One region of the Ruegeria sp. AN6 genome, then DNA from elsewhere that is predicted to be linked to it. Evidence: riboswitches for the same ligand, from Rfam matches in the RefSeq annotation. Region 1 holds a riboswitch; each other region holds the start of a gene.
What was found. Region 1 has a riboswitch for cobalamin ahead of ACR0MQ_RS10970 (DUF1636 family protein). Riboswitches for the same ligand answer to the same signal wherever they lie in the genome.
Positions count from the first base shown of each region.

Region 2: linked by a shared signal. The riboswitch ahead of ACR0MQ_RS11580 (hypothetical protein) and the one ahead of ACR0MQ_RS10970 (DUF1636 family protein) in region 1 are both predicted to bind cobalamin.
Region 3: linked by a shared signal. The riboswitch ahead of ACR0MQ_RS12395 (DUF1636 family protein) and the one ahead of ACR0MQ_RS10970 (DUF1636 family protein) in region 1 are both predicted to bind cobalamin.

Region 1 covers NZ_JBQFWR010000005.1:235,484-245,197, reverse strand. Annotated here, with positions in the region: gene ACR0MQ_RS10985 (ATP-binding protein) at 1-850, shown strand, start outside; gene ACR0MQ_RS10980 (peroxidase family protein) at 847-2,499, opposite strand; gene ACR0MQ_RS10975 (catalase family protein) at 2,518-3,585, opposite strand; cobalamin riboswitch at 3,918-4,125, shown strand; gene ACR0MQ_RS10970 (DUF1636 family protein) at 4,364-4,720, shown strand; gene ACR0MQ_RS10965 (ABC transporter ATP-binding protein) at 4,717-5,502, shown strand; gene ACR0MQ_RS10960 (ABC transporter substrate-binding protein) at 5,519-6,466, shown strand; gene ACR0MQ_RS10955 (FecCD family ABC transporter permease) at 6,468-7,481, shown strand; gene ACR0MQ_RS10950 (hypothetical protein) at 7,633-8,364, opposite strand; gene ACR0MQ_RS10945 (hypothetical protein) at 8,553-8,882, opposite strand; gene ACR0MQ_RS10940 (Lrp/AsnC family transcriptional regulator) at 9,223-9,675, shown strand.
Region 2 covers NZ_JBQFWR010000006.1:100,489-110,202, reverse strand. Annotated here, with positions in the region: gene ACR0MQ_RS11625 (DUF1013 domain-containing protein) at 1-302, opposite strand, end outside; gene ACR0MQ_RS11620 (ribonuclease T2) at 433-1,074, shown strand; gene ACR0MQ_RS11615 (hypothetical protein) at 1,071-1,559, opposite strand; gene ACR0MQ_RS11610 (metalloregulator ArsR/SmtB family transcription factor) at 1,709-2,047, shown strand; gene ACR0MQ_RS11605 (SRPBCC family protein) at 2,040-2,522, shown strand; gene recR (recombination mediator RecR) at 2,546-3,139, opposite strand; gene ACR0MQ_RS11595 (YbaB/EbfC family nucleoid-associated protein) at 3,204-3,548, opposite strand; gene ACR0MQ_RS11590 (DNA polymerase III subunit gamma/tau) at 3,749-5,509, opposite strand; gene ACR0MQ_RS11585 (phosphatase domain-containing protein) at 5,680-6,183, shown strand; gene ACR0MQ_RS11580 (hypothetical protein) at 6,187-6,594, opposite strand; cobalamin riboswitch at 6,682-6,902, opposite strand; gene ACR0MQ_RS11575 (alpha/beta hydrolase family protein) at 7,024-7,881, shown strand; gene rsgA (ribosome small subunit-dependent GTPase A) at 7,916-8,944, opposite strand; RNA gene ffs (signal recognition particle sRNA small type) at 9,103-9,201, opposite strand; gene ACR0MQ_RS11560 (bifunctional 2',3'-cyclic-nucleotide 2'-phosphodiesterase/3'-nucleotidase) at 9,241-9,714, opposite strand, start outside.
Region 3 covers NZ_JBQFWR010000007.1:11,185-20,898, reverse strand. Annotated here, with positions in the region: gene cobN (cobaltochelatase subunit CobN) at 1-1,838, opposite strand, end outside; gene cobW (cobalamin biosynthesis protein CobW) at 1,844-2,899, opposite strand; gene ACR0MQ_RS12395 (DUF1636 family protein) at 2,896-3,276, opposite strand; cobalamin riboswitch at 3,362-3,564, opposite strand; gene ACR0MQ_RS12390 (NAD(P)-dependent oxidoreductase) at 3,710-4,657, shown strand; gene ACR0MQ_RS12385 (glycosyltransferase family 2 protein) at 4,954-5,961, shown strand; gene ACR0MQ_RS12380 (class I SAM-dependent methyltransferase) at 5,954-6,565, shown strand; gene ACR0MQ_RS12375 (glycosyltransferase family 2 protein) at 6,661-7,659, shown strand; gene ACR0MQ_RS12370 (hypothetical protein) at 7,953-8,576, opposite strand; gene ACR0MQ_RS12365 (nuclear transport factor 2 family protein) at 9,164-9,541, shown strand.

The DNA.
Region 1 (9,714 bases):
TCACCATACGTGCATGGTCGGCAATTACATACGTGGATCAGCGCTTGCACCGCGTGGACAGTTCATAGCTGCGGCGACTGCGCTGGAAAAAGCAGCTTTGCACGCCGAAGCACACGCTGCTGAGGCAGGAAACGATCCGGATGTCGCGGCGATGTTACAGATCGAGAGCATGGCTGCCTTGGTCGACAGTTTCCTGGGGAATACTGAACGTGCTTTGGCTCGCGCCAAAAGTGCGGTTGATGCTGCAGGGGCATTGGGGCAGTCGCTGACTGTGGCAAATGCGATGCATTGGCAGACCGAGATCTACATGCAGACCGATCATTCGGATTATCCGCATATGGCAAAGACTTTTGCAAAGATCGTGCGAGACAGTGTTGGCCCATATTACAACGCGGTTGCAACCGCGCATCTCGCGGGTGCGTCGATACGTTCGGGCGAACCAGCAAAGGGCGTCGCCTTGCTGCAATCGGCCTGGGAAAAAATGCATGCGACCGGAGCCAAGGCGGCAGGTGTTCTTGTCCATACTGAACTTGCGCGTGGCTTTCTCGCGCTTGGTCAAATCCTGCAAGGTCTGGAAGCAGTTGAGGCTGGTTTAAGATTTGCGGATCAAACCGGAGAGCGGAACTACGAAGCCGAGCTAAACCGGATCAGAGCTGCGCTGCTGGCAAAGCAGGAAGACGCTTCTGATGAGGCCGAGGCCGCGTGCCGAACGGCGATACAAGTGGCCCGTGATCAGGGAGCTGCTCTGTATGAGAAACGAGCATTAGAAGATCTGGCCCGTCTGCGACCAGTTGACCCTGAGATTGCTGCACGTCTTGCCAAGCTGAATGATGCCGGGGTTTCGGCCTAGCGCCTTCGGCCCAATGCACAGTCATCCGGGGCAAGATTCAGACCAACAAATTCAGCGACCTGCGCAAATGAAGAGGTTTTTAGCAGCAGCCGATGACCCGTTTGCGAAAAGGTCTTGGCCGAGTACAGGTTCTTTGAGACCATTGGGTTGTTCATGAGTTGCGTGATCGCGTCATACCCCACCATTGACGTCATCAAGTCACCCATAATGACGGTCCCCTTGTGCTGCTCGGCGAACAAGCCCGGAAACAACTCGATCCGGTCAACATTGCAATACATTCTGCTCAGGTCGGCGATTAGCTCGTCGGCGAAGGGCTGATCCCCCACAAGATCCGCGATGCTCGAGTGTACTCGACGTTTAAAATGATGACGATAGGCGTTCAGCGAGGGAAGTCGTGCTTTGCGTGTAAGGGCAATCGTTGCTTCGACCGGTGAGGGCACACCTTCTGCAGGCCTTTCGAACAGAAAATCAGGTGTATTGCGCAGCGATATCCTGGCTGCGGGTTGGCGCGAGAGAGAGCGGATCATTTCCCCAAGTCCCGTTTGTTCGACGAGTCGAGGGTTGAACCGGAATCCAGTCGGCTCGACCTGAGCGCCGTCGATGACGAAACGCTCGGGGATCATTGAATGCCAACGGTACAGCAAGTTAAATTCAATCGCGATTTGGTTTGAATGATGCCAACGCTGCCAGCGGTTGACGCCGACCGGCAGATGAAAAGGCATGTTTGCCACGTGGCTGATATAGTCCTCAATCACCAGCTTGATCAGCAGCGCGATCAGAGTGCACCGCGTGGTTTGGAACACGCGCTCTTTATCCCAACCGTCAGTGCCGCGTTTCTCGCGCCAGAGAAGATCGGCAAATGTATTGTGCGCGCGCATCATCAATGTGTTGATGGCAGTATAGCCGATCGTGCCGTTGCCGTTGTCTAGGCCGGTTGCGTGAAAATCAAGCAGCCTTTGATCGACTTGTTGGCACGTCAGCTCGGGATGTGCGCGTTTCAAGGAGTTACGCAGCTTGCAAGGATCATGCAGGGGCCGCGCGGCATTATCACCCTCGGCGAGACTGCCATCAAATGGCGGGGCCAGCTTAACTCCACCGGATTGATCTTTCTGGAACAGCTTCGGTGGCCACATCTCGCCGTTCGCATCCATCCGAAACGCCAGTCGGTGGGTCATTTCGCCTGTTTCGGGGTCTCTTTCGCGCAACATATCAGTTTGAAAATCATTCAACCCGTAGATCTGGCAAAGATCGACTTCGTGGTTTGAATCAGTCTGATCAAACGGTCCGGTTGGCCCGAAGGTCCGCAGAAAGCTGTCGGTGAACCATTGCGCGACCGAGATGAAAAGAACGGTCGTGCCTTGCGGGCACGACAAGGTAAGCGGGCTGCCATCTATCTGAGTTCTTCGGCGAAACAAGTCGGCCACTTCACTTTCCGATGGCAGGATCGGCGAAGGATCTTCGGGCGTTGTGTGACGACCAATCCAACGGTTGGAATAGACGCCTGGCCAGCTGGTATAGTCCGCACCCAATGTATAGGGCCGCGGCCGGTGCACCCGCGCTGCATTCGCAAGCCTCATGGCTGAGATATAGCTTGTCGTGCGTGGTGCGATCTTGAACCCAAGATTGATAAGATCATCAATATTCAGCATCTAAATGGCTCCAATTGATCATCGGTTTGGAAAACGGGCGCGGGCGAGGCTGAGGTAAGTCTTAAGCCGGATTGCGTTGATCGGGCCCAGAGGTTTGTGCTCGGCGGTCACACGCCATGGCGAAAATGACAGGGTATCACCATCGAGCGGATCAAATTCTGCATCTTTTTCGATGGTAATATCTGCGATGGGTGTAACCGTGCGATGAAACGGGTCAAGTGGTGCGTCTGGCTTTGGATCGCAGGCCCATCTGACGCGGTTATCGAGCGGATCGAAGTCGCCATCGTTACGCGGTGGTTCGATTATACAGAACTCAAATCGATTGCCGTCACTGGCGACGTCCTGACGGAGTTTCAGGCTGATGCCGTCATGCTCGTCCACCGGTTTAGTTGCTACCTTATGTCGAACGCTGCGGGCGAGGTATCGTACTGTCAGGTCAGTCCCCAGCCGATAGGGCGTCGTTGACCAGAAATGCGCCTCGAATGGCGACTGCATGTAGTTGGAGGCAAAATCGCTCGCAGTCTGAAGGCGTCGCCTGCCTTTTTGTGTGGCAAATGCGCGAAACAGGGCCACCAACCCTCGAACGATCAGCTTCAATGACCAGCTGCGACGCTTATTTGCCGCGTGTTGTAGGGCTTGCAGTGTGGCGATCAGGCTGCTTAGCCGTTCATAATCGTCGGAAAGGTAGCTGGGGAAAGTGTCCCGATCGACAAGAACAAAGTCGAACTCATCGCTGATTTGCGAGATGTTGAGTTGTGAAAGTGCCTCGACGTCGATCAGTTTGGTGCCCGGCACATCAAATAGTTTGACCGCCATTCCATGGGCATCGGTTTTACGATCGTCCAGATGCGCACCGTTGGAAAAGCGAACTGCTGCAGAATAACTTGCTGCCTTTTCGAAAAGGCCATGGCGCAACCTTTCCGGCAGATCGTCCCGGATTGTGAAAGTGGCTTTGACACACCCATGGCTGCGCCCATGTTGCGCTCTTAACCTTCGACCTTTCCACTTCGCGATCGCTTCAAAATTCTGGTCGATGATATCGTCAACCACGTCTTCTGGTGAAGCGTTTGGCAAATAATGTGTCAACGAACCCCCTTTTCCCGAGCAAGCCCAGGCAATAATTAACCTCTACAAAGAAATCTGACAGCCAACCCCTTCTAAATGCCCGCAGATTAACCCTTTTTGGTTTTTCTTTCAAATGAAGTGACTTATGGCAGCCTTACTGCCTCATTCCTTTTGATCTCAAACAGCCGTTTTCGCATCAGAATGAAGTCTACCGGTCAATAGTTGGTAGGGTGGGATCCATCGATTTACGACTTCAAAACGGACACGGTTGGCGCCGTATTCGCTAGTATTGCGTTGGCTTACCTTCGAAGACTTAAGCTTGGAGAAAGTTATTGACGCATTTCTTGATCTCGGGCACTCAGGCAGCAGATGGTTCCCAACGATACGTCAGAGGGATGAAAAGGGAATACGGTGAGGAATGCCAAGCGGCGCCAATTCCGTAACTGCCCCCGCAACTGTAAGCGGTGAGCTATGCCAAATAGCCACTGACCCCAAGGGTCGGGAAGGTTGGCCAAGCGCGGACCCGCAAGTCAGGAGACCTGCCATCAATTGTTCAACCAACCCGGGGCGGGGCGTCCTGGAAGGAGGTATTGATGACACGTTTCACACGTGTGCACACGACTGGCAGCTCCCGTCTGCGCTTGGAAACAAGCGGAGTGAGAAATGCGAAAATCGCTGATCAATACATTGTCGACAACGTGAACCGCCGACGCGGGGTGCCCAAAGCGGTGTTCAGAATATTTAAAGCGTTACGATATAACATTACAAAAACCTTAATTGCGCAATAAACGGTGGCGAGATGACGAACAATGTTGATCATATCCTTCTTGTCTGCGCGAGCTGCAGAAGTGGCGAAAGTGCAAACAAAGTACCCCAGGCGTTGAAGCATAGATTGCCGAGGGAATTTGTGATCCGCTCTGTGAATTGTATGGCGGGTTGTGAAGGGCCAACCACCATCGGCTTTCAGGCCCGTGGCAAAGCACAATATCTATTTGGTGACATTTCTACAGATGAAGATTTGGACGCGATCGTTGAATTTGCCCATCAGTATCTGCGGAGTGGCGATGGTTGGACAAATGCCACTGATCGGCCACGGGCATTGTTCACAAAAACTCTCTCACGCCTGCCGCGTATTGAGCTTGAGGAAGCGCTATGACCAAGCAAAGCTTTCTGATTGCCGAAAATCTGGAATATTACGCGCTTAACGGAGATATCTTGTTGCAAGGCGTTTCGTTCACCTTGGACGAAGGCGCTATTCTTGCGATCGCTGGTCCGAACGGGGCAGGTAAAACTACGCTTTTGAATCTACTCTGTGGTGCCGAGGCACTGGCATTGGGGGATGTGCGTATGAATGGACAAAGCCTCAAGCACCTATCCGCAAAAGAACGCGCCCGCATGATAGCCGTTGTCAGCCAGCAGGAATTTCCTGACGGGCGTCTGTCACTGCGTGATTATGTGGCATTGGGTCAGATTCCCATTCGCGCAGATCGCTCGGCCGAAGATCATGCATGCGAACTGAACCGGATACTTGACCTCACTGATCTGGCTCCATTGGCAGAAAAGCGGATGGCTCAGCTTTCTGGGGGCGAGCGTCAGCGTGCGCATATTGCGCGCGCCTTGGCACAAAACCCCTCTTTGCTGTTTCTCGATGAACCCACCAATCATCTGGACCCAGACGCAAAGGGGCGGATGCTATCGCTGGTCGCTGATCTTGGGGTCACAGTGGTAATGATCGTGCACGATCTGGTCATGATCCCTGAATTCGCTACACATGTTGCTTTGATGAAATCCACGCGCCTGACCGGATTTGGCACGGTCGCCGAAGTTCTGACGCCCGAACGGGTCCGTGAAACCTTTGGCGTGGATTATCTGTGCTTTCACCATGAGGGTCGCGTGATACCGGCTCTTGATATCCGAAGAACCACTGTTTCTACATAAACTCAGGAGAATATTGATGAAACACATCTGGTCCGTGGCTTTGGTCACTGCCATTGCAAGCAGCGCTGCAGCGCAGGAAGTCACCGTGGACAATTGCGGCGAACCCCTTGTGTTTGAGACGTTGCCGGAACGGTTGGTCGTGCATGACATGAACATGACGGATATGGCTTTTGCTTTGGGGCTACAGGACAAGATCGTCGGCCTCACCGGGATCACCGGCTGGTACAAGACCAGCCCGGAATTCGATACCTTGCGGGGTGACATTCCGGAGCTCGCGCCGAAATACCCCACTGTTGAGAATCTCGTCGCAGCGGACCCAGATTTGTTTTTCGCGGGCTGGTATTATGGAATGAAACCGGGTGGGGATGTGACACCAAACACATTGGAACCCTTCGGGATCAAAACCATGATCCTGACAGAAAGCTGTGTGCATTTGGACAAGGATCGCCCCGAGTCTAGCATGGACCTGCTGTTTGACGATGTTCTGCGTCTTGGCAAGGTTATGCAGGTCGAGGACAAGGCCGAGGCGCTAGTGAGTGAATGGAAAGACGAATTGGCCGCGATCGAAGCGCAAACGACCGAGCTGCCGAAGCCTCGAGTTTTCTTGTTGGATGGTCCGGCGGATGCACCGTTCACTGCTGGGAAGTTTGCCATTCCCGATGCTATGATCGCTGCGGCGGGTGGTGAGAATGTCACCCATGACATGGATACAAGCTGGGGCCGTAGTTCCTGGGAAGCCGTGGCCGCATCTAACCCCGAATTCCTGGTGCTGCTGGATTATCAGACCGGCAACGGCGCAGCAGATACCTTCAAATTCCTGCAAGAGCATCCGGTGATGTCGCAGACAGATGCCGTCAAGAATGAGCGTTGGATCGGCTTGCGGTACGAAGAATTGACACCTGGCCCCGCAAATATTGAGGCAATCTCGAAAATGGCTCAAGCGATGCATCCGGGCCTCAACTGATATGGGCCGATTTGGCCTAACACTTCTGCTGGGGGCGGCTATTTTGGCCGCCCTTGTGCTGGTTTCCACGATTTGCGGAACCACCTCGATCCCGGTGTCTGAGACATTTACCGCTATTATGCGTGGCACGGGTATCGACGACGGCGAGATGTCTCCGATGCACCGGATCGTGTTTGATCTCAGGTTGCCCCGTGCATTGTTCGCCGCTGTGATAGGCGCTGGACTTGGTATCGTTGGCGTTGTCCTACAAACCACGACTCGCAACGATCTTGCCGACCCATTTCTCTTTGGCTTGTCTTCGGGGGCCGCCGCAGGTGCGGTGTTTGTCATCACCGTAACCGGAGATGTGCTGGGTTTTTGGACACTGCCGCTCGCCGCCTTCTGCGGAGGGCTCGTCGCGTCGGGCGTTGTATTGGCCCTGGTTCACGGTTTGCGCACAAGTGCGCCAGAGAAACTAATCCTGGCAGGATTGGCGGTTTCATTCCTGTTTTCAGCCATCACCAACTACTTGATATTTGCGGGTGACAACCGCGCTGCCCACTCGGTGATCTTCTGGATGTTAGGTGGATTGGGCCTGGCCCGCTGGGAGACGTTTCCCCTTGTTTGTGTTGGGCTGATCCTGATCCTAACGTATTCGCTGTATCGCAGTCGTTGGTTGGACGCGCTGCTTACGGGGGATTTAACCGCAGCAACTCTTGGGGTCCCTGTTCAGGGATTGAGATTCAGCATGTTTTTCACGGCAGCTTTGGCAACTGCAGTTTTTGTCTCGGTGGCGGGTGTGATCGGATTTGTTGGCCTAATGGTGCCACACATAGCCCGCGGAATTGCGGGACCTTTGCACAGCCACCTTGTACCGACTGCCGCGATTGTTGGCGCTGCGTTATTGACCGGTTCGGATATTCTCAGCCGGCTTTTGCTGGCGCCACAGGAGTTGCCAGTAGGGATTGTCACGACTTCCATAGGTTCGGTTTTTGTATTTTTACTTTTGTTCAGAACAGCAAGAAACCAGCAGTGAATTTAAGTGACTAACAGCCGCAGCTATCGCTTTCCGGATTTAATAGCACCTCCGCTTTTTGATGGTTGCATTGAGGATAAAATTGCCTACTTCTCAATAGTTTAATCTATCTAAAGGGTGCAGTCGGGTTACAAGTTTGGCAATCAAATGATCATTCTACTTTTGGCGAGATACGCCACAAAAAAGCGCCGCCGATAAAGAATGCCAGATCACCGAGTGATGTGACCACGCGGAACAACCCGATTGCAATCCGCGCTTCTGCCTCAGGTATGTAGGCCTGTAAGAAGATGAGCAGAACAAACTCACGGATTCCGATCCCTCCAGGCGCGCCAGGAGTGACATAGCCTAAAAGCCAAGACGTCACGGCAATGACTATGATGGCAGGGTCATAGTCACCGGAAACCAATCCAACCAATACCAACAAAGTAAAGCCCATGGCTAAGAAGAAGATTGAAGCAAGCAACAATCCGTAGATAAGCCTTTGTCGCGACGGCGTGTTGGGATGCTCTCGAAGTATTCTTGTAATCAGTATGATCAGCAAAATGGCAATAACCATCGCTGTCGGTACAAGCCAATGAATAGGTATGACCTCAGATATTTCCAGGGAGTGGGGAGCTGCACCAAATGTAAATCCAATTAGAGCGAAAAGCCCCGCGACCAGAATAAGAGTGCAAATTTCAAGAATATTTGCGAGTGCCAACCCACCCTGACTTACCCCATGGTCAGCCATAACGATATGTCGGCCCAAATATTGAAACACGTTTCCCGGTAGATATTTCGCGATCTGCATTTTGGAGTAGGTTGAAAACGTCAGTGCACGTGAAAATGTTTGGTCTTGCGTTCCCTGGACCAGCCCATGCCAAAGCTCGGCTAATAGCAGCAAAGCGGTTGCATAAAAAAGTATTGCCGCAAATACGATTGCCCACGCCTGCCAGCCAGGAGACCAAGCCGCAATTTGGGACCAGTGCCGTGCAACCGCGACGGTAAATTAGTACAAAGTCACGGCAACAATGGCCCAGCCTATTACGCGTAGCGCGCGGCGCTGTCCACGCCCTAACTTGTTTGGAAGTGTCATTTCTCTGCTACAGGGGTGGGTTGGATCAGTGTCGTTTGATCCGGATAGGGCAGTGATGGAACGCGCCCCTGGTAGGTCTTGACCTGTGCCTCCACCGCTTCAATCGGGCGACGATACTCCCGTCTGCCAGAGTTATCAAATACGATCATGCCACCAGGTGTAACGTGTGCTATCGCGTGCCTCAAACAAGCCACCCGTGCACGTCCGTCTACGCTGATAACGTCGAATGGACCTTCTGCGCCTTCGATTGCAGTGACATAATTTTCGAAGCTGCGCGAAGTATTGCCAGATTTTTTTTGATCCGTACTCTGGATTTTAGTTGGCATCGGGCTCAATCAGCCTCAATTCAACGTTGGAAAACGCGCTCAGCCGGTTGAATATTACAGGATGCCAATCGACATCATGTTCGACACTGGTGACATGATGAGCGCGCCGCGCGGCCCAGATTGTGCTTGCACCGCTGCCGTATTCAAAAACGCGTGGGATGTCTCGCTGGGCAAGAAAAGCGTCGACCTTGTCGGTGGAGGTCAGTCTGACGGTGATGGGGCTCGATTCATTTCGTGGGGTCAGAAAAATCGTGGCAGACCCAATACTATTGTGTTTTATGTAAGAGATCCCTGTGTTTTTTGTTGTTTTGTGGGTCAATTGAATGAATTGCGTGCGTGGATGGATGACAAAGACTTAAAAATCATTGAGGCATTGCAAAAGAACAGTTCTCTTTCGCAGCGAGAGCTTGCCGAAAAGGTCAACTTGTCTCAGAATGCCTGTTGGCGACGCTTGCAGCGGTTGAACGAGACCGGCGTAATCGTTGGTTCGACGGTGCGCGTTAACCGCGAAAAACTTGGCCTCGGCTTGGTAGTCTTTATGATGGTGAAAACGCGCCATCATTCGACGGAATGGCTTGATGCATTCCGCCGCGCCGTATTGAAAATTCCGGATGTCGTAGATTTTTTCCGGATCGGGGGCGATTACGACTACATGATAAAGGTCATCACTGAGGATATGAACTCGTATGATCTGGTATATCAGCGCTTGATTTCAGAAGTAGAGCTTGACTCGGTTACCTCCTATTTCTCGATGGAAGCAATCGCTGAGCAGCGGCCATTAAAAATCTCTTGAAATTTGATCTTCACGTGAACAGCCCGATTTGGTTGGTCC
Region 2 (9,714 bases), on a different contig from region 1:
TGCCGCTTGGACAATGGGGTATACCGCGGGCCGCGGCGCTTTTCTTCGCCCGAAGCGGCTGGGTTGAACTTAAGTTTCAGCTTGTGCAGCGGATTGTTCTGCGCGGTATCAATCTCTTCCTGAGTCAGCTGGTTGTTGGCAATCGGGTCAAATCCTTTGACACCAGCAGCCACATCACCATCCGCGATGCCCTGCACCTCCAGCTCGTGCATCCCTACGAAATCCGCGATCTGCTTGAAGCTGATCGTGGTGTTGTCCACCAGCCATACGGCGGTTGCCTTGGCCATAAGCGGTTTTGCCATCAGCCCGTCTCCTATAAATACATCTGTCCCGTCGCCGGAATGCGGCGGCCCCGAGGCTTTGGGGCAGGTTTCCGTTGTCGGGGAACTTGGGGCTTATATAGTCGCGACAGCTAAAGAAGGGAAGAGGCGAATGCGCCAAGGTATTCTGGGGCTGGTATTGTGGTTCTTCAGCGCGATGGCAGCGCTGGCCGATGGCGAGCAAGCGGGAGAATTCGACTACTATGTCCTGTCGCTCAGCTGGTCACCCAACTGGTGCGCCCGCGAGGGGGATGCGCGAGGATCGGATCAATGCGATGCCCGGCACGATCACGGATGGATCCTGCACGGGCTATGGCCGCAATATCACCAGGGCTGGCCCTCTTACTGCCGCACGGTCGAGACTCCGCCATCACGCCGTATGACGCGGGAAATGGAGGACATTCAGGGCTCATCCGGGCTGGCATGGCATCAATGGAAAAAGCACGGAACCTGCTCGGGTCTGAGTGCGCCAGACTATTTTGCGCTGTCACGAAAGGCCTATGGAGGCGTCACGCGACCCGACGTGTTTCGTAAACTCGATGCGTCGGTCAAATTGCCTGCTTCGGTGGTGGAAGAAGCATTTCTCAAGGCCAACGCCAATCTGGAACCAGACATGATCACGATCACCTGCAAGCAGGGATATATCGAAGAGGTCCGCCTGTGCCTGTCCCGCGATCTCAAACCCATTCCATGTGGCCGGGATGTTATCCGCGACTGCACCGCCAAAGACGCCGTGTTTGATCCGATTCGTTAAAGCTTTTTGTTCTGGCAATCGCGCGCATATTCCAGCGCTTTGGCCGTGCCTTTCAGATCAATTGCCATGACAGTCTGACCCTCTGGGTTGTAAACGGTCATGGTCTTGTTCTGCGCAATCGAGGTGACGAAGCTCCGGTCGGTGAAGAACACTGTCGCGCCGGGCACGCGATCCTGTTTGAACCCGATGGCGGTGGCGTCAAAGCTCTTGCCGTCCAGATCAAACCGGATCGGATAGCTCTGCCCTGGTTTGATGTCGCCCCAAGCCTTGTTGTAAACGGTGAAATACCCACGATTGTCCAGCGCGTCATAGCCCAGCCGCACCACCGAGAGATCCTGATAGATCGTCTGGATCAGGCACCCATTTCCGAGGTTGGGGTCCATCATGATGTTCCAGCCTTCGACAAAGCCCTTGTCGATGAGTTCCTGCGACAGGGCGGCGGTGGCGCTGAAGGCGGCCAGGGTCAAGGCAAAAAGTCGAGACATCAGATCATTCCAAATCGTAAGTGATACTGACCCTTAGTAACCGCAAACCATTCTCTTCCAAAGAGAATTCGAGAGATTCAAACTGCAGAGTGATTCATCCTTTTATTTTACCAGTTGATTAATTAACCATATGGTTTATTAATGGGATTATGACTGACGACAAAAAATTGGATTTTGCATTTGCCGCTCTTGCGCACCCTGCGCGTCGTGCCATGCTGGCGCGATTGGCACAAGGAGAAGCAACTGTAAAAGAACTGGCCGAGCCGTTCGATGTAAGCATGCCGGCAATCTCTAAACATCTTCGTGTTTTGGAAGAGGCCGGGCTGATTGAGCGTTCAAGAAACGCTCAATTCCGACCCTGCAGACTAAACCCGGAGCCTTTGGAATCGATTGCAAACTGGACTGACCAATATCGTCATATTTGGGAGGTTCGGTTTGAAACGATGGAAAAACTACTTAGCGAAATAAAGGATTTGAATGATGAGTGACTCAGAAAACTGGGTGCGAATTGTGCAGGAATTCCAGGCTCCGGCGAACCGGATCTGGCGTATGTGGACCGATCCGGCGCTTTTTCAGAAATGGTATGGGCCCAAAGGGTTCTCAGTTCCAACTGCAGAGATCGATTTGCGTGTCGGAGGTATACGAAAGGTATGTATGGAAATGAAAACGCCGGATACCACCATGAGGATGTGGTTTACTGGCGTTTATAAAGAAATCTCAGAACCGTCCCGGTTGGTCTATACCGAGAGCATGTGTGACGAGGATGGGAATATTCTTTCGCCAAAAGATATGGGGATGCCCGAGGGAAGCCCAGACATAACCGAGGTGATTATTGATCTTCTCGAACAGGATGGTAGGACACGCATGACCATGGTCCATCGGGGTGTGCCTGCCGGAAGTGCAGGCGAAGGCGGATGGAAGCAAGCATTCGAGAAGCTGGGTGCTGTTCTCAATGAAAGATGATGCTTCGGCTTTGGTCTGACGGTCTAAAGTTCCTTCCTTGCCCTAAGCGCTGCTGTGATCGTCCCATCGTCCAGATAATCCAACTCACCTCCAATCGGGACGCCCTGCGCTAGGGAAGTCAGACGAACCTGTCCCTCCAACTGATCGGCGATGTAGTGTGCGGTGGTTTGGCCATCAACGGTGGCGTTTAGGGCGAGGATGATCTCGTTGATACCCTCGGCCAGAACCCGATCCTTTAGCCGAGGAATACGTAATTCATCCGGGCCAACGCCATCCAGTGCTGACAATGCGCCGCCCAAAACATGGTAGCGACCCTTGAAAACCCCGGCGCGTTCCATCGCCCAGAGGTCGGCGACGTCTTCTACGACGCACAGTTCCCCGGTTGCACGGTCTTCGCTATTGCAGATGTCGCAGATATCGGTTGTGCCCACATTGCCGCAGTTTAGGCATTCACGGGCAGTGACAGCCACCTGCTGCATGGCATCTGAAAGCGGCGTTAGAAGCAGGGCGCGTTTGCGGATCAGGTGCAGGACGGCGCGTCGGGCCGAGCGAGGGCCGAGGCCGGGCAGCTTGGCCATAAGGTCGATCAGATTGTCGATGTCGCTGTTCGAACTCACCGCGAAGCTCCTGCAAAGAGGCCGGGTAAGTAAGCCCCGGCCATTGATCCGTCAGGAGGGTGTATCAGAACGGCAGCTTGATGTCTGCGGGCAGACCCATGCTTTCGGTCAGCTTGGCCATTTCAGCCTGCGAGCGCTCCTGCGCCTTGGTCTGGGCGTCCTTGATCGCAGCGAGGATGAGATCCTCGACCACTTCCTTGTCATCGCCGTTGAAGATCGACGGGTCGATATCCAGACCTTTTAACTCACCCTTGGCAGTCGCGGTGGCTTTGACCAGCCCGGCGCCAGATTCACCGACAACCATCAGGTTGTTCAGCTCTTCCTGCATCTCGGTCATCTTGCTCTGCAAGTCCTGTGCAGATTTCATCATTTTGGCCATGTCACCCAGGCCGCCGAGTCCTTTAAGCATCGGTAATCTCCTGTCACTCGATTTGAGGCCTAGATACGAAGCGTAACCGCGCGACACAAGAGGTCAGGACACTCCCGCCCGTCGTCAAGACCTTTGACAAGACCTTTCCTCGGTTTGGCCCGGGCAGGATCGTCGGCGTCAGCCGAGGAGCCGTGGCGGCACGGGAGCACCTGGCTGAATTGAGGAGATCGCTTACAGGATCAGTCTTCCTCGAACGGATCCCATTCGTCATCTACTTCGGGCAGGGCTTCAGTTTCGACCTGAGCAGCGCGTTGCTCGGCTGTTTCGATGCTTCTGATCCGCGCTTTCGGGAAATGACTCAGAACCGCTTGCACCAGTGGATGCTTTTCCGCTTCGGCTTTGAGAGCCAGATCAGCAGCATCCCGAACTTCCGCAATTGTCGGAGCGTCGCCTTCTGAGACAATCGATACTGCCCAACGGTTACCCGTCCAGCGCTGCAGCGATGCACCCAACCGTTGAGATAGATCGGTCGGGGCATTGTCGGTCGGGGTAAATTCAATCCGTCCCGGTTGGTACGACACGAGGCGTACCCCGTTTTCGACCTCGACCAACAGTTTCACATCCCGGTTGGCACGGATTAATTCAACCATATGTTCAAAAGTGGGATACCGCGCTAGTGCTGCCTGTACGTCCTGAGCCAGAGCAGCACTCGGTCCGCCTGCATTCCCACCGATGGCTGAAGAGGTATAGGCCGGTCGGGCAGAGGCCTGTGGCGCAGGGCTCGCCTGGCCTGGCACTCCGATGCCCGATCCTGGCCCGCCATTGGGGGGTGGAGGTGCATCCTTTAAGCGCTTGATCAGTTCTTCCGGACTTGGCAGGTCGGCCACATGGGTCAGGCGGATCACAGCCATTTCTGCAGCCATCATGGCGTTGGGTGCAGCCGAGACCTCTTCCAGAGCTTTGAGCAGCATTTGCCACATGCGGGTCAGAACACGCATTGGCAGCGCTTCGGCCATCTGTTGGCCTCGGGCACGTTCGTCGGGTGAAACGGTTGGATCTTCGGCGGCATCAGGGGTGATTTTGACCACCGAAACCCAATGGGTGATCTCAGCCAGATCGCGGAGCACAGCCAGAGGATCAGCACCTTCTGCATATTGTCCGCTAAGTTCGGTCAAAGCACCGGCCGCATCACCGCGCAGGATCATGTCCATCAGATCCAGCACCCGACCCCGATCCGCCAACCCGAGCATGGCGCGCACCTGATCTGCGCTGGTTTCACCCGCACCGTGCGAAATCGCCTGATCCAACAGCGAGGTTGCGTCACGGGCGGATCCTTCGGCGGCTCGGGTGATTAGCGCCAATGCGTCATCGGCGATCTGTGCTTTCTCGGATTCAGCGATCTTGCGCAACAGGCCGATCATATCTTCGGGTTCGATCCGCCTCAGATCGAAACGTTGGCAGCGCGACAAAACCGTGACCGGGACCTTGCGGATCTCGGTCGTGGCGAAGATGAATTTCACATGCTCGGGTGGTTCCTCAAGCGTCTTGAGCAGCGCGTTGAAAGCGCTGGTCGATAGCATGTGGACCTCGTCGATAATGTAAATCTTGTAGCGTGCGCTGGCGGCACGGTAGCGGACACTGTCGATGATTTCACGGATGTCGTTCACACCAGTCCGGCTGGCGGCGTCCATCTCCATCACATCGACGTGGCGGCCTTCCATGATGGCTATGCAATGCTCGCACTGACCGCAGGGTTCTGTGGTGGGTTTACCTTCGCCATCAGGCCCGATGCAATTCATCCCCTTCGCGATGATCCGGGCTGTGGTTGTTTTACCGGTGCCACGGATGCCGGTCATGATAAAGGCCTGAGCGATCCGGTCCGCCTCGAACGCGTTTTTCAGTGTGCGTACCATCGCGTCCTGACCGACCAGATCGGCAAAGGTTTCAGGACGGTATTTGCGGGCAAGAACCTGGTAGGCGGGGCTTGGCGTATCGGTCATGTCTGCTCTGTCGGATTCGAGTTACGCCGCAGCGTAGAGGCCCCCGCTGCCCGCGTCCACAGCAAGCCGCGAGGATTTTCATTTTGGATTGCCGGCCGACGCGGTTAATATCGTACAGTCTAAGACCAGCCAGAAAGATTTTCTGATCAGCGTTTCGGGGGGAGCGTAGAATGGCTCAGATTGTTATCCATGCACTTCAAGTGGGCGGGGGCACGCTTGCGTTAACTTCAATGCCAGGGCGAGGAGGAGACTATTCCGGTGATCTTGATGCGGTTACCGGATGGAAGCCCGGCCTTATTCTGTCAATGACTACCGAGGTCGAGATGATCCTTGATGGCGCCAGGGATTTTGGGGCCGATGTTCGCAGCCGCGCTTGTCGCTGGGTTCATCTGCCAGTCGAGGATTACGGTATACCCTCCGACGACATTGATATGCGCTGGGTGGATGCCAGCGAGTCCGCTCGCCACGCATTATCGGGTGGAGGCCGGGTACTAATCCACTGCAAAGGCGGATGTGGCCGCTCTGGTATGGCTGTATTACGCTTGATGGTCGAGTGTGGAGAGCACCCGGACGAGGCATTGAAAAGGTTGCGAGCGATACGCCCATGTGCAGTTGAAACCGACGCGCAGCTGCGCTGGGCGACTGCGCCTGCCAGTGTCTTGGTAGCCGAATAGCGATCAAGCCGACGGACGGTATTCAGCCTGCGCCCGAGTACTTCCGCCCAGGGTTAACACTTCCAGCATCGCGCAAGGCGGTCGGGACAAGGTGCCTGCAGGGATGGGGTGCGAGTCCGTGCCAAACATCAGGTCTGCATAGCTGTCCAGATGGTCGATCGCGACGTCTGAATCCGCATCACAGAACACTCGGGTTTCTTCGGGACCGGAGCGAAATCGGGCGGTGCACCCACTAGCGCAATGAGTCAAATCGCAGCTTCCTTCGATTCCGAATCCTGCGGTGGTAGTGGGGCCAGCTTTTCCAACCGAAGTGGCCAGTGCCCGTGCCATTCGTGCCAAAGCGGGGCAGTTTTTCCCGGTCCGTTGGCAAATTGTTGCCGAGAATTTATGCGTGTTGGTCTTCCAGATCATTCATGCGCCCTCCGCGCAGGGCAGGGGCATCAATCAGGAGGGACAGCATGCATGCGGTCTTGCCCTGCCCGGACACCCCGCCCGAGTTTCAGTTTCGATTTGATGGCAGGTCTCCTGACTTGCGGGTCATTGCTTTGCCGACCTTCCCGACCTTCAAGGCCAGTGGCATTTCGACATCGCTCTCCGCTTACAGTTGCGGGGGCAGTCTCGGACTGGGTTCGTTCCGGTTTTATCCGGGCAGAACCGCACCGTGTTCCCTTTTCATCCCGGCCCAGTTGGGCGCGAGAACCATCACGTCATCGCTAGCGGTACAATCGTTCGGGAGTCAAGAAGATTGATGATGGCATGTGACGCACGGTCCAGCCACGTCAACCTTGACTCGGCGCGCCTTGGGTGAACTGATCGGTTCAGTTGATTTCAGAGGGCACCATGTTGGACACACAGCAAGCGGTTGTCACCGAGGACATTCAGTTTCAGTCCGGCCCGGCAATACTGTCGGCACGGCTCTATCACCCTGTCGCAAAACCAGACAAAGTTGTTGTGATCAACGGCGCAACCGGTGTGCCCAGAGATTACTACCAGCATTTCGCAAGTTGGCTTGCAAAAGCGCACGGCATGGCCTGCCTTACCTATGACTACAGGGATTTTGGTCACTCTCTGACAGGCTCACAAAAGCAATCGCGTGTCACCATGGCGGATTGGGCGCTGATCGACATTCCGGCTGCACGGACCGAAATGCGGCGGAGGTTTCCACAGGCTAAGCTTTGGAGTATCGGGCATTCTTTGGGCGGGATGTTTGGTCCGGTCCAACCCGATATCGATCAGATCGACAGGATGATCTGTGTCTGTTCCGGTCTGGTAACGCTGAAGGATCATCCTTGGCCTTACCGCGCTTTGGCGACGTTGTTCTGGTACGGTCATGCGCCCCTGGCGGTAAATGCGCTCGGGTATTTGCCTGGGAAGGCTTTGGGTTTTGGAACAAATCTGCCTTCCCAAGTTTACTGGCAATGGCGCAAATGGTGCACAGCGCCCCAAAGCTATGTACCCGAAATCGGAGATACCTTGCCGGCTAACCGCTGGGCCGACATGGGCAGGCAAGTTGACATATTCGCCTTTGAGGATGATCAGGTTGTGCCCCCCCAGGCGGTTTGGCGGCTTGCCGATCTCTATGTTTCAGGTGCGCGGCGCCATCTGCTTTCGGCAAATGAATTCGGGTTATCCGAAGTCGGCCATATCGGCGCGTTTGCCCGGCGAAACGCTGCCGTTTGGCCCCGGTTGATCTCCTGAAAAGCTGGGCACCGGTAACCGGTGCCCAGAAAGGTCAAAGTCCCTTGCGGGATTTTTTCTCGTGCATCACGCTGCGCACCATTTTTCCAAACGCTTTATCGCGTGAGCGTGCCTGCGCCACCGAAGCCGAATTGTGCTGATCTTCGCGACGCAGCTTGCGCCATCGGTCCAGCCGTGCGGGATCAAGTGCCCCGGTTTCGATTGCAGCCTGTATCGCACAGCCGGGCTCGGTGTTGTGCTGACAATCTGAGAATCGACAGTTCATGCTCAGGTCCGAGATATCAGAGAACACCTCGTCCACACCCTCTTGCGCGTCCAACAGGCGTAACGCACGCATGCCGGGTGTATCGATCAACCAACCTCCGTTGCTCATTCGATGTAGCGCACGCGCTGTTGTTGTGTGCCTGCCACGCGCATCATCTTCGCGAATGCTTGCGGTGGCTTGATCCTGCCCGGTCATCCCGTTGGTGAGTGTCGTCTTGCCAACGCCAGAAGATCCGACCAGGGTGCTGGTCTGTCCTTTCGGGCACCACGACAGGACCTGTTCGATATCGGACTGATCCAAGGCATTTACGGCCAAAACTGTCAGAAACGGGGCCAGTGACTGGGCCTGTTCGACATAAGCAATAGCGTTGTCGCAGGTGTCCGACTTGGTCAGAACGATCACCGGATAGCTGCCTGCCTGATGGGCCAGCGCAAGATAGCGCTCTAGTCGGGGCAGGTTGAAGTCGGCATTGCAGGAACTGACGATGAACAGCACATCCACATTGGCCGCGATTAACTGTGCTGCGACGCCTGTGCCCGCAGCCCGGCGCTGCAGCAGGCTGCGCCGTTCCAGAACACTGCGTATGCGTTTGTTTTCATCGGTCAGCACCCAATCTCCGACGGCAAAAGCACCAGTTGGTTGGTCTGGACAGAGTAGGGGAGTCTCGCCTTCTGGACTCAACCCGATCAACCGATCCCGGTGAACGGCTGCGATGCGAAAGGGGAGAAGAGACGGCTCAGCCGCATGCTGAGCTGCAAAATGAGAGGACCATCCGAGGTCCGATAAGGAAAGTGACATGTGTCTGCCTGTAATCAGAAACAACAATCCTGTCGAATGGCGAACGCGCATTCGCAGGTGAGGTATTCAGGCAGTCAGCTGGAAAAAAGAATCAGAACCGGTCTGCCCGAAGGGTCATTGCTACAATCATAAACACCCTCCTACGGCTAATGGGTTCAAAGTGAGAGGTTGGACATCGACCCAAGCGGGGCTCGTTGTGGCTGCTTCCTTCCGGACCTGACCAGGTTGGCGAGGCGCTCGCCCGCGCCAACCTCTCGAACATCGATATAGGCCTCCGGCTGTAAAATGGCAACCCGTCAGAAGGTCAGATGAATACGCATAAACCCATCGGTATCACGGGGCAGTATCTGGGGATCATAATCCGCCAATTCTTCCAGGTATTTGTCCGCGCCGGGACCGGTGGTCAGAATTGCTCCACGGCTTTGGGTCGGCACAAACGAAAACGGCTGAGGAGCTTGTTCCAGTGGGTCGAGGGGTGATCTTCCTGAGATGTAATCGCACAGGATTTCGTGAATGCGCAGCGACGGCAGGTTTATCTGATCTGCTTGAAAGTCGACAGGAAAATGACCGCCCCCGCTGGCGCGATAATTGTTGAGTGCAACAACAAACCTTTGATCGGGGGCGACAGGCAACCCTTGAAATGTAAGATCGCGAACGCGGCTATGGCCGGGATCTGTGATCCGTCCGGTTGCATCGAAACGAGCGGGTTGAGACAGGTCGAACCGGCAGGTCACGCCATGCAGTACATCAAAATAATACCCCGCCCGCAG
Region 3 (9,714 bases), on a different contig from region 1:
AACTCATCCAGCAGTGCTTCCAGCCGAACCATGCGATCCGGCGTACCACTTTCTTTCATCGGGGGCGGGATATGGCCCAGCGTAACAGCGCCGATCCGGCGCTTGGCCTGCGCAGCTTCGCCGGGGTCATTGACGATGAACGGGTAGATCACCGGCAGATCGCCGATCAACACCTCGGGCCAGCATTCATTGCATAAAGCGACCGATTTACCTGGCAGCCATTCCAGCGTGCCATGGGCACCAATATGGATCAAAGCATCCGCGCCTATCCCTTTGCGCAGCCAAAGGTAAAAGGCGACGTAGCTGTGACGAGGCGTGCGCGAAAGGTCATGATAGTCATCCTCTCGCAGCTCTGGCGTGCCGCGTTCTGGCTGCAGCGCAACCACAGCGTTGCCACGCCGAAGGGCCGTGAAATGGAATGCTCCATCTGCGAACGCTGGATCGTCCTCGGGGTCTCCCCAGACCGTCTGCAGATCGGCGCGCAATTGATCGGGTAGCTCTGCATGCGCCATCAGGTATTCCTGCAATGACCACGAAATCCGGGCGCCCAGCAGGGTTTCGGCAATCGGCTCGGCCGGTGCGGTTGCGTATCCTTCGTTCTGAAGATCGGTCAGCATCGCTTCGGCAGAAGCGAGCGCATCAAGGCCAACTGCATGCGCCATCTGCCAGTCCTTACCCGGGTAAGTCGACAGAACCAGCGCCGGTATTTGATCCGAATTGGGCTTTTCGTGCAGGACCAGCCAACCAGAGACCCGATCGATGACAGCTTCGATCCGGTCAGCTTCAGGCTGGTGGGCAAAACGCGAATATTCCAGATAAGGATCGCGCTTGCCCGGTTCTTTGAACGATACGATGCCCGCGTTAATCCGCCCGTCGACCTCGGGCAGCACCACATGCATAGCGAGGTCGGCAGGCGAAAGCCCGCGTTCCGCCTCGGCCCAGGCTTTGCGGCGCGAGGTCGCGAGGGCGACCTGAAAGACGGGCACATTGGCAGCATCCAAGGGTGAAGTGCCTGATGCGCCCTTGCCCGAAAAGGAGGTGGCATTGATGATCGCCGAAGGTTTCAGCGCCACGATCGTCTCACGTAACCAGTCTGCGGCGGTTGGCGCTTTGAGCGACGGGGCGAACAGGCCAATGGCCTCGAATCCACGCGATCGCACACTGCGGATCAAAGCCGCGATTGGGGCAGTGTCGGCAGAGGTCAGGTAGGCCCGGTAAAACGTGACAATTATGCGTTTTGCATCGCCCGAAAAAGCTGTGTCCGCCGGTATCACGCCACGATCAGGGCACCAGGCGCCGTAATCCGGTATGGTTTTTGCCCCCATCACCGGACCGGCATATAGTCCCGCCGCCAGTGCCATCTGCGCGAGTGCGGCCTGCGCCGCAACCTCTCCGCCGGTATCACACAGATGCGCCAAGCGCCGCAGGGTTGAGACGGGCAGGGTGGAGTACTCATCCAGCCGCGTATCTTCGCGCCCGTCCGCAGGCAGGACAGCCAGTGCGATCCCCTTGGCCTGTGCCAGTGCCAGAACCTGCTGCAAGCCGTAAGACCAATATGGCACGCCGCCAATCAGGCGGATCAGGACGCCTTTGGCCCCCTCAAGCGTCTGTTCCACATATGTGTCGACTGACAGGGGATGTTTTAGAGCTGTTAGGTTGGCCAACCGCAGGGTTGGCATGCGCCCGTCTGGCCCGCCACCGCGATGCCAGCCCGCCGCGAAAGCGCCAAGGTCACTGTCAGAAAAGGACAGCACCACCAAGTCCGCCGGGCTCTGGCCCAGATCGGTTGGGGTCTCGGTTTCCTCTAACCCGTGGCTTTCGCGGAAGACGACGTGCATGAATCTTACTCGGCGGCCTCGGTCACACCCACAAGGATATCACGGATTTTGGCCTCTTTGATATCATCATGCTCGGCGATGACCACAAGGCGCGAGCGGCGCTCTTCACCAGGTTCCCACGGGCGGTCATACTGATGACGTACCCGCGAGCCGACGGCCTGTACCAGCAGGCGCATGGGCTTGCCCTGAACCGCGGCATAGCCTTTGACGCGCAGGATGTTCAGTTCCTTTGCCAGGCGTTCGATCTTGGCGACCAGATCCAGCGGATCAGTCTGTTCCGGCAGTTCGACGATGATGCTTTCAAAATCGTCATGCTCGTGATCGTGATGACCATCATGATGGCTGGGACGCGCTTCCATGTCGTCCTCGGCGGCAGCTTCAAGGCCCAAGACAACGCGCACGTCCACGACACCTTCGGCGACTTCGACGACGGGTAGGGGGCGAGGGGCTTCGGCCGCGATGACCTCTTTGGCTTTGGCGACACCTTCGGGACCGGCCAGATCCGGCTTGGTCAGCAGGATGATGTCGGCGCAAGAGATCTGATCTTCAAACACCTCCGATAGTGGAGTCTCGTGGTCGATCGACTCATCGGCAAGGCGCTGGGCGTCTACCGCTTCGACATTGGGTGCGAACCGACCAGCAGCAACAGCTTCGGCATCGGCCAAAGCGATCACGCCGTCGACTGTGATTTTCGAGCGAATGTCTGGCCAGTCGAACGCTTTGAGCAGCGGCTTAGGCAGGGCCAGGCCCGAAGTTTCGATCAGAATGTGATCGGGGCGCGGCTCCAAGGCCATAAGCGCTTCGATCGTGGGAATGAAATCGTCGGCCACAGTGCAGCAGATGCAGCCATTGGCCAGTTCCATGATATTTTCTGCTGGGCAATCCGGGATTGCGCAGGATTTCAGGATATCGCCATCGACACCCACATCGCCGAACTCATTGACTACAACAGCCAAGCGCTTGCCTTGCGGGTTCTGCATCAAATGCTTGACCAGCGTCGTTTTGCCCGAGCCCAGAAAGCCGGTGATCACGGTGACGGGCAGTTTTTCGAGATTGCTCATTTCAGCGCTCCAATCGGGGGAATACGGGCCGCGCAATTCTTGCGGAAGTGTTCGGGGCGTTCACGCCATTTGACCAGCCCGTCCTCGGTCTGAAGGTACTTGGTGGCACCTTCAATGATGGTTTCGACGTGATCGGTTTCGCTCAGATGTTTATAGACGAATGTCCATCGATCAGGTCCACCACGCAGCACGATAGAACAGCCCTCATCGCAGTTTGAAAGGCATTCTACTGCTTTCAAGGTGATGCCTTCGGGCAGGTCAGCCTGTTCTAGCGCTTTGTGCAGCAATGTGCCGGGGCGTTGGGCGTCGTCTTCGACGGGTAGGCCGCGACGACAGGTGGTGCAGACCAGCAGTTCGACCGGTGTGGTGTCGGCCATGTCTCTCATCCCCCCAAATCCTCTTCGTGGGGGACGGGGTTTCATGTGGGCTGATTAAAGCCCCACACCGGAACACCCCGTCCGGTTTCATCTTCGGGCGTTGGCAGGTCTCCCGGCTTGCGGATGTCAGAGCGGTGCTCTGTCGGATGTCCCGCCTTCCCGGCATTCGCCAGTGGCTTGGGCACCCTCTCCGGTCACGGTCGCGGGGGCGGCTGCGTTTGACGGAAATTCCGCTGACGCATTCCCTTTTCATCTGCTGCTGCAGACACCAACACTTGGCTCTTGGGACAGCATTACCCCCCTTGTCAAGCGAGTCTCGCTCAACAGTGCGTACAGGGGCAAAAAAGCGACCTCTGAGGGTCGCTGGACGGCATGACTTAGGTCAACGGGCGTGTTGGCATGTGCATCGAAAGACGAACAGGGAGAGCGTCATATGAAAGTAGGCTTTATCGGGCTGGGAAACGTGGGCGGAAAATTGTCGGGCTCGCTGCTGCGCAATGGGATTGACCTGACCGTTCATGACCTCAACCCTGATCTTGTGTCCGGTTTTGTCGCGCAGGGTGCGAAGGCAGCTGAAAGCCCCGCCCAATTGATGCGTGATTGTGACGCTGTGATTACCTGTCTGCCATCTCCTGCCGCCTCGGACGCGGTAATGCAGGAGATGCTGTCCGAAGTGACATCCGGTAAGATCTGGATGGAAATGTCCACCACCGACGAAGCGGAAGTAAAACGATTGGGTGCTTCGGTGATCGAACGTGGGGGGGCTGCAGTTGATTGCCCGGTATCGGGCGGATGTCATCGGGCGGCTACGGGCAATATTTCGATTTTTGCAGGCTGCGATCGGGAAACATTTGAGTGCATTCTGCCGTTCCTGACGACGATGGGGCGCCGCGTTTTGCACACAGGCGATCTGGGATCGGCCTCAGTGTTGAAGGTGCTGACAAACTATCTGGCAACTGCAAATCTGATCACTTGCGCCGAGGCCTTGGTGACCGCAAAGGCTGCAGGGATGGATCTTGGTACGACCTATGAGGCGATCAAAATTTCGTCGGGCACATCATTTGTGCACGAAACGGAAAGCCAGGTGATTCTGAATGGGTCCCGCGATATTTCATTCACCATGGATCTGGTCAAAAAGGATATCGGTCTGTTTCAGGAGGTCGCCGACCGCGCCGGGGTGCCGCTGGAGATAAACCCGGTGATGATGGAAATCTTCGACGACGGAATCGCTCGCTACGGTGACCGGGAACTTTCCCCTAACATTATCAAACGCCTTGAGGAAGCTACAGGACTGGATATCCGTGCTCCGGGGTTCCCCGCGGAAATGCAGGATGATGAGCCGGAAGAGCCGGGTTACGAAGTGGTTCCTCAGAATCGGTAAAACATAATGTGCTGATGTTCATGAAGAGTTTCGTTTGATGATGCCACAGCTATCTGCGGTTCGGAGGTGGCTATTCGGATTGTCGCGGGAAAGTTCTGATGAAGTCAGCGGTTAACTCAATATTAGTTGGCGCTGAATGCAAATTGAGTTCCATCATTTTCATCAGACCCCCTCCCTGGAGGGGCCGAGGTGCGGTAGCCAGTTATTCCTGGGACTTGCTTCGTTGGACAAATTTCGGAGGCTATTCTAAACAGATCAACAATAGTCCGATAATGGCACAGGCAAGAGTTTAACTTATGGGAAACGAGACCTTTCTCATCGTGACGACGATGAAGAACGAAGGGCCATTTATGATCGATTGGGTGGCTTACAACCGCGCAATCGGGTTCAATGATATCCTGATCTATACCAACGACTGTTCTGATGGCACAGATGTCATCGGTGATCGGATGCAGGCCTTAGGCTGGGCGCATCATGAGCGCAACAAGGTTGGACCACGCGCTGCGCCCCAGAACCGGGCTTTTACCCGATCTCGCAGTCATCCAAGCTATCAGTCCGCAAATTGGATCATGAGCCTGGATGTGGATGAATACATCAATATCCGTTTGCCTGAAGGCAATGTTCAGTCACTGGTAGAGGCAAGCGGTGAAGCTGATGCAATATCGATCTGTTGGCGTATGTTCGGAAATGCCGGCTTAAACGACTTTGTCGATCAACCTGTCCCTGAGACATTCTTTCAGGCGGCCACCGAAGACGGCTACCCGCATCACCGGACAAAAGGTTTCAAAACGCTATTCCGAAACAACGGCAAGTTCAGCCGGTTTCGCGCCCACCGTCCTCGGATCAATCCAGAGGACGCCCCAAATCCCGACGCACCGTACGAAGGGGTATTGTGGAGAGATGCAGGCGGAAACCTCTACCCGGCAGATCAGGTGAAATGGAAGGCGTGGCGCGGATTCAGCCATGAATTCGCGCGTATTCACCACTATGCAGTGCGAAGTACCGATAGCTTTCTTGTCAAACGTGAACGGGGCCGTACCAACCATGTTGGCCAGGACCAAGGTCTGAAATACTGGCTTGTTATGAATCACAACGACGTCGAAGATCGCTCGATCTTGGGCCACATGCCCGCCATGCATGACATCAAAGCCGAGATGATGGCTGATCCACAGTTGGCCGAACTTCACCACAAAGCCTGCGAATGGCATAGTACAAAAGCCGCAGAGTTGAAGGCCAGACCTGATTGGCTCGATTTGGTTGAGGCCTTGCAGAATTCTCATATCGGAGAAGACGCCCATGGCTGAAACCGTATCCGCCGAGGACCGCCGCAAGAAACAAGCCCTGCAGCGCGAGCGGAAAGATGCGCTGAGGCGCGAAATGCTCAGGACAATGCCGCACGGAAAGCTCAGCATCGAAATTGGCGTCTGGCGGGGCGAGTTTTCGCGGATATTACTCGATGAATTGAAGCCTTCTAAGCTGTGCCTCATCGACCCATGGGGCGTGCAGCCCGACGCAGATGGTGGCGCATCTTTGGCCGGAGCGCGTAGCCAAAACGATATGGACCGCATCTATGAAGCGGTGAAAAACACATACGCCTCTGAGATAGCGAAGGGTCAAGTTTCGGTAATTCGCGATTTTTCGGTTCCTGCACTGCGCCTATTCGAAGATCAGAGTATCGGTTTCGCCTATCTTGATGGCGACCATTCATATGAAGGGGTCAAAGCGGATCTGGATGCGGTATTGCCGAAGATGATCGAAGGCGGTGTCATCATGTTGGATGACTACCATCGGAGGGGATGGTGGAAAGATGGTGTGATGCGTGCATTCCACGAGTTTTTGGGCGCAAACTCGGCGGGCTTGCGTCTTAAGGCGATCAAAGGCGCTCAGGTCGCGGTTCAAAAGCTATAATTAATGAAACCAATTTCATATCGAATTGAGGATGTTGGCACCCGAGAAGGACCTACAGAAGATGGCGCCACTTTGGTTCAACCGCAGGGCTTGCAATGACTGACAGGATCGTTGTCTACACGACAATGAAGAACGAAGGCCCGTTCATGATTGATTGGGTGTCCTACTACCTGTCACTCGGCATTGACCATTTCCTCATTTACACCAACGATTGTGATGACGGCACCGATCTGATTGCAGAACGGCTCGGGGATCTGGGCATTGCAACCCATGTTGATAATTCGGTCAAGCCAAAGCAAAGCCCGCAGAACACGATGCTCAGGCGAGTTCGTTCACATCCGAGGTTTCTTGATGCGGACTGGACCTTTTCGCTGGACGTTGATGAATATCTGAACATCCGCCTTCCTGAACCCTCCATGCACAAGTTGCTGGAAAAGTTACAGGAAACCGCAGGAGAGCCTTTTGATGTTGCCTCTTTTGCCTGGAAACTATTCGGATGCGGAGGCATTGAAGATTTCAGCGATATTCCAGTGGCTGAGCAGTTCTTTCTTTGCGATACCGAGCAGGGCTATTATTCGGGCGTTGCGGGCGGGCTGAAGAGTATAACGCGCAACAACGGGTTATTCACCCGATATGGTCCGCATCGCCCCAAAGGGGTTGCGCCTGAGCGCATGTCCGAGATCAGATGGGTTGATGGTGGCGGGCAACTACTTGACCCCGAAGCTGTGACCTGGCGTGCCACATCCAACTACCGCCATGATTTTGCGCGTATCCATCACTATGTGACGCGTTCAATCGGGTCGTTCATGGTTAAACGGGATCGGGGTAAAACCAATCATATTCACGATGATCAGGCCGAATCCTATTGGAACAATATGAACGCGAATTTGGTTGAGGACCGGTCGATCTTGCCGCTTTGGGAAAAGGCTGCGGTAGAGCGGGAACGTTTGATGTCTGATGACCAACTGGCGTCCTTGCATGCCGCCGCGTGCTCTTGGCACGCGCAGAAAATTGTCGAGCTAAATCAAAGACCGGATTGGGTGGAATTCCGAGAGTTTTTGCACCGGTACAAGACCATGGGCCCCGGTCGCTGACGCATCTCAGGGCCGTAAGAAGTCTTGACTGGGCACCATTGAAAGACGCTGAGGCACAGCTTATTGGCCGCACTGTCGCCAGCGTTAGCGCTCTTGGGGTCTATCGATCAGGGATGCAATACGGCACCGAACAGCGGGAGCGTTCCAACACATGGGAGACAAGCGCAATCCTGACAGAAAAATGTTTCAAGTGGTCCGATATCAGTCCGTTTCCGAAGGAGCCGCCGTTGGTAGTTGCACAGGGTTGAGTGGCCGGCTGAGTAATATCGCGAGTAGTTGCTTCTTCTAACAATTCACTGCACGACAAACGACACAGTAACCCTCGTCCGCCTTTTATCCTCGTCCTGTATGGAGAGTCGCATCGTGTGCCGCCCAATCGGCAGTTCAGCCGAACGTGCGAGCAGGCGCGAACCTTCGACTGAGGCGTGCTTCATTATTCGTTTGGTCACATTGATCCATGCTGGACCCATACGATAGTCGATCCGAATTGACGACAAATCAACTGCCGTATCTCCTCTCGGGCTAATGTCTACATCAATATTGACAGGCGACTGGACAATATCCTTTTTGGGCGAATTGAAATTTACGAAGGGGCCATCGGATTGAGTAACGGTCAATCCTCGGTCTAGAGACTCAGTAATTTTAGGTTGATTGTCGAGTTCTGCCATTTCATCTGGAGTAAGCAGGTAGAACGCTTCTTGCTCGCTATTTCGCGGAAGAAGACTCCAAACGGAAAAGGCCAACACAAACAGTATTGCACCAATCAACAACCATCTCGCACGCACTACCCACACATACATCACCTTAAGCAAACCAGAATGAAACGAGACTATCACACAACGAGACAATATCTCAATTTGCGGGACTTGGTCTGAAATCGAGTCGCCCAATTGTAGAGGAAAATGGGCATTGCGCATGGAATCACACGGCAAGTCTTGCGGCGCGATAAAAGCCCAAATCGGGCTACATTTCCCCTATGTGACCCCGAAGAACAAGCATTTGTATCGCTCGGTCTGGGAAGGTCGTGTAAGCTATTGAATTCTTTTGGAGGCGAGTACCAATTTCGAACCCGCGTAAAGGAACTCTATTTCTTAATAAATAACAATTTTTTAGTGAAATGTTGGCGGTACGTGGGTTTGTGAATGTTGCGGGATTGTTGGTTGAAATTGTTCATTGGCTTGTCTTCGCGGTCGATATCGATTGTCGCATGATGGTGCAACACGAGGGGAAGCGGCACAGGCTTGCCTAAGTCCGCTGATTGGGATGCGGGTCGGTTGATCAGTCGGATATGAGAGTTGGATGCGGAGGTAGCTCACCGACCACGAGGCAAGGAGATGGCGCACTGGCTGATGCCGGCACCGGGAATTGGGCCGCTCGTTGCCACTGCACTAGTTGCCCTCTCGTTCCCGAACAGGATTCTTCGCCAACATCTAAATTCATTGATCCTCGTCAAGATTGGAAAAGGTATGATGTGATACAGTTGATGCCAAAAATGGGGGCTATCATGAAAGAATTAGTCGAGATTGGAAGAACATTTGTTCAGGCAATGCGTGATCGCAGGGGCCTTGCAAATGTTGATGAAATGTATGCCGAGAACGCTCAATCCATAGAAGCGGTTGTGCCTCCGGTTCGACAGTTTCGCATTACCAAAGGCCGTGATGCTATCAAAGGGAAAAGAGAGGATTGGCTGGCAGCTCATGAAATCATCGAACTCGAAGTCGATGGCCCCTATGTTCATCCCCCAAACCGCTTCAGTGTGCGATACAAGGCTAAGGTAACGCAGAAGGAGACTGGGCAACGTATCGCCCTGAGCGAGATTGCTGTTTATTCTGTGGCAGACGGAAAGATTGTATTGGAAGAGTTCTTCATGTTGCCGAAGTAGGAGCGGCAACCCGCAATACTGACGTAGTGTTGGTTTCATCCGCACGCTGGAAGTGTGGCTTGTAAGTGCTTTGACGCGATGGATGGACAATTGGGCATTTGTTTCTACCGCGTGATGCTTGGCCTGGACGTCTGACCGGTAATGCGCCTTGTTTCATTCGCAATGCCGATACG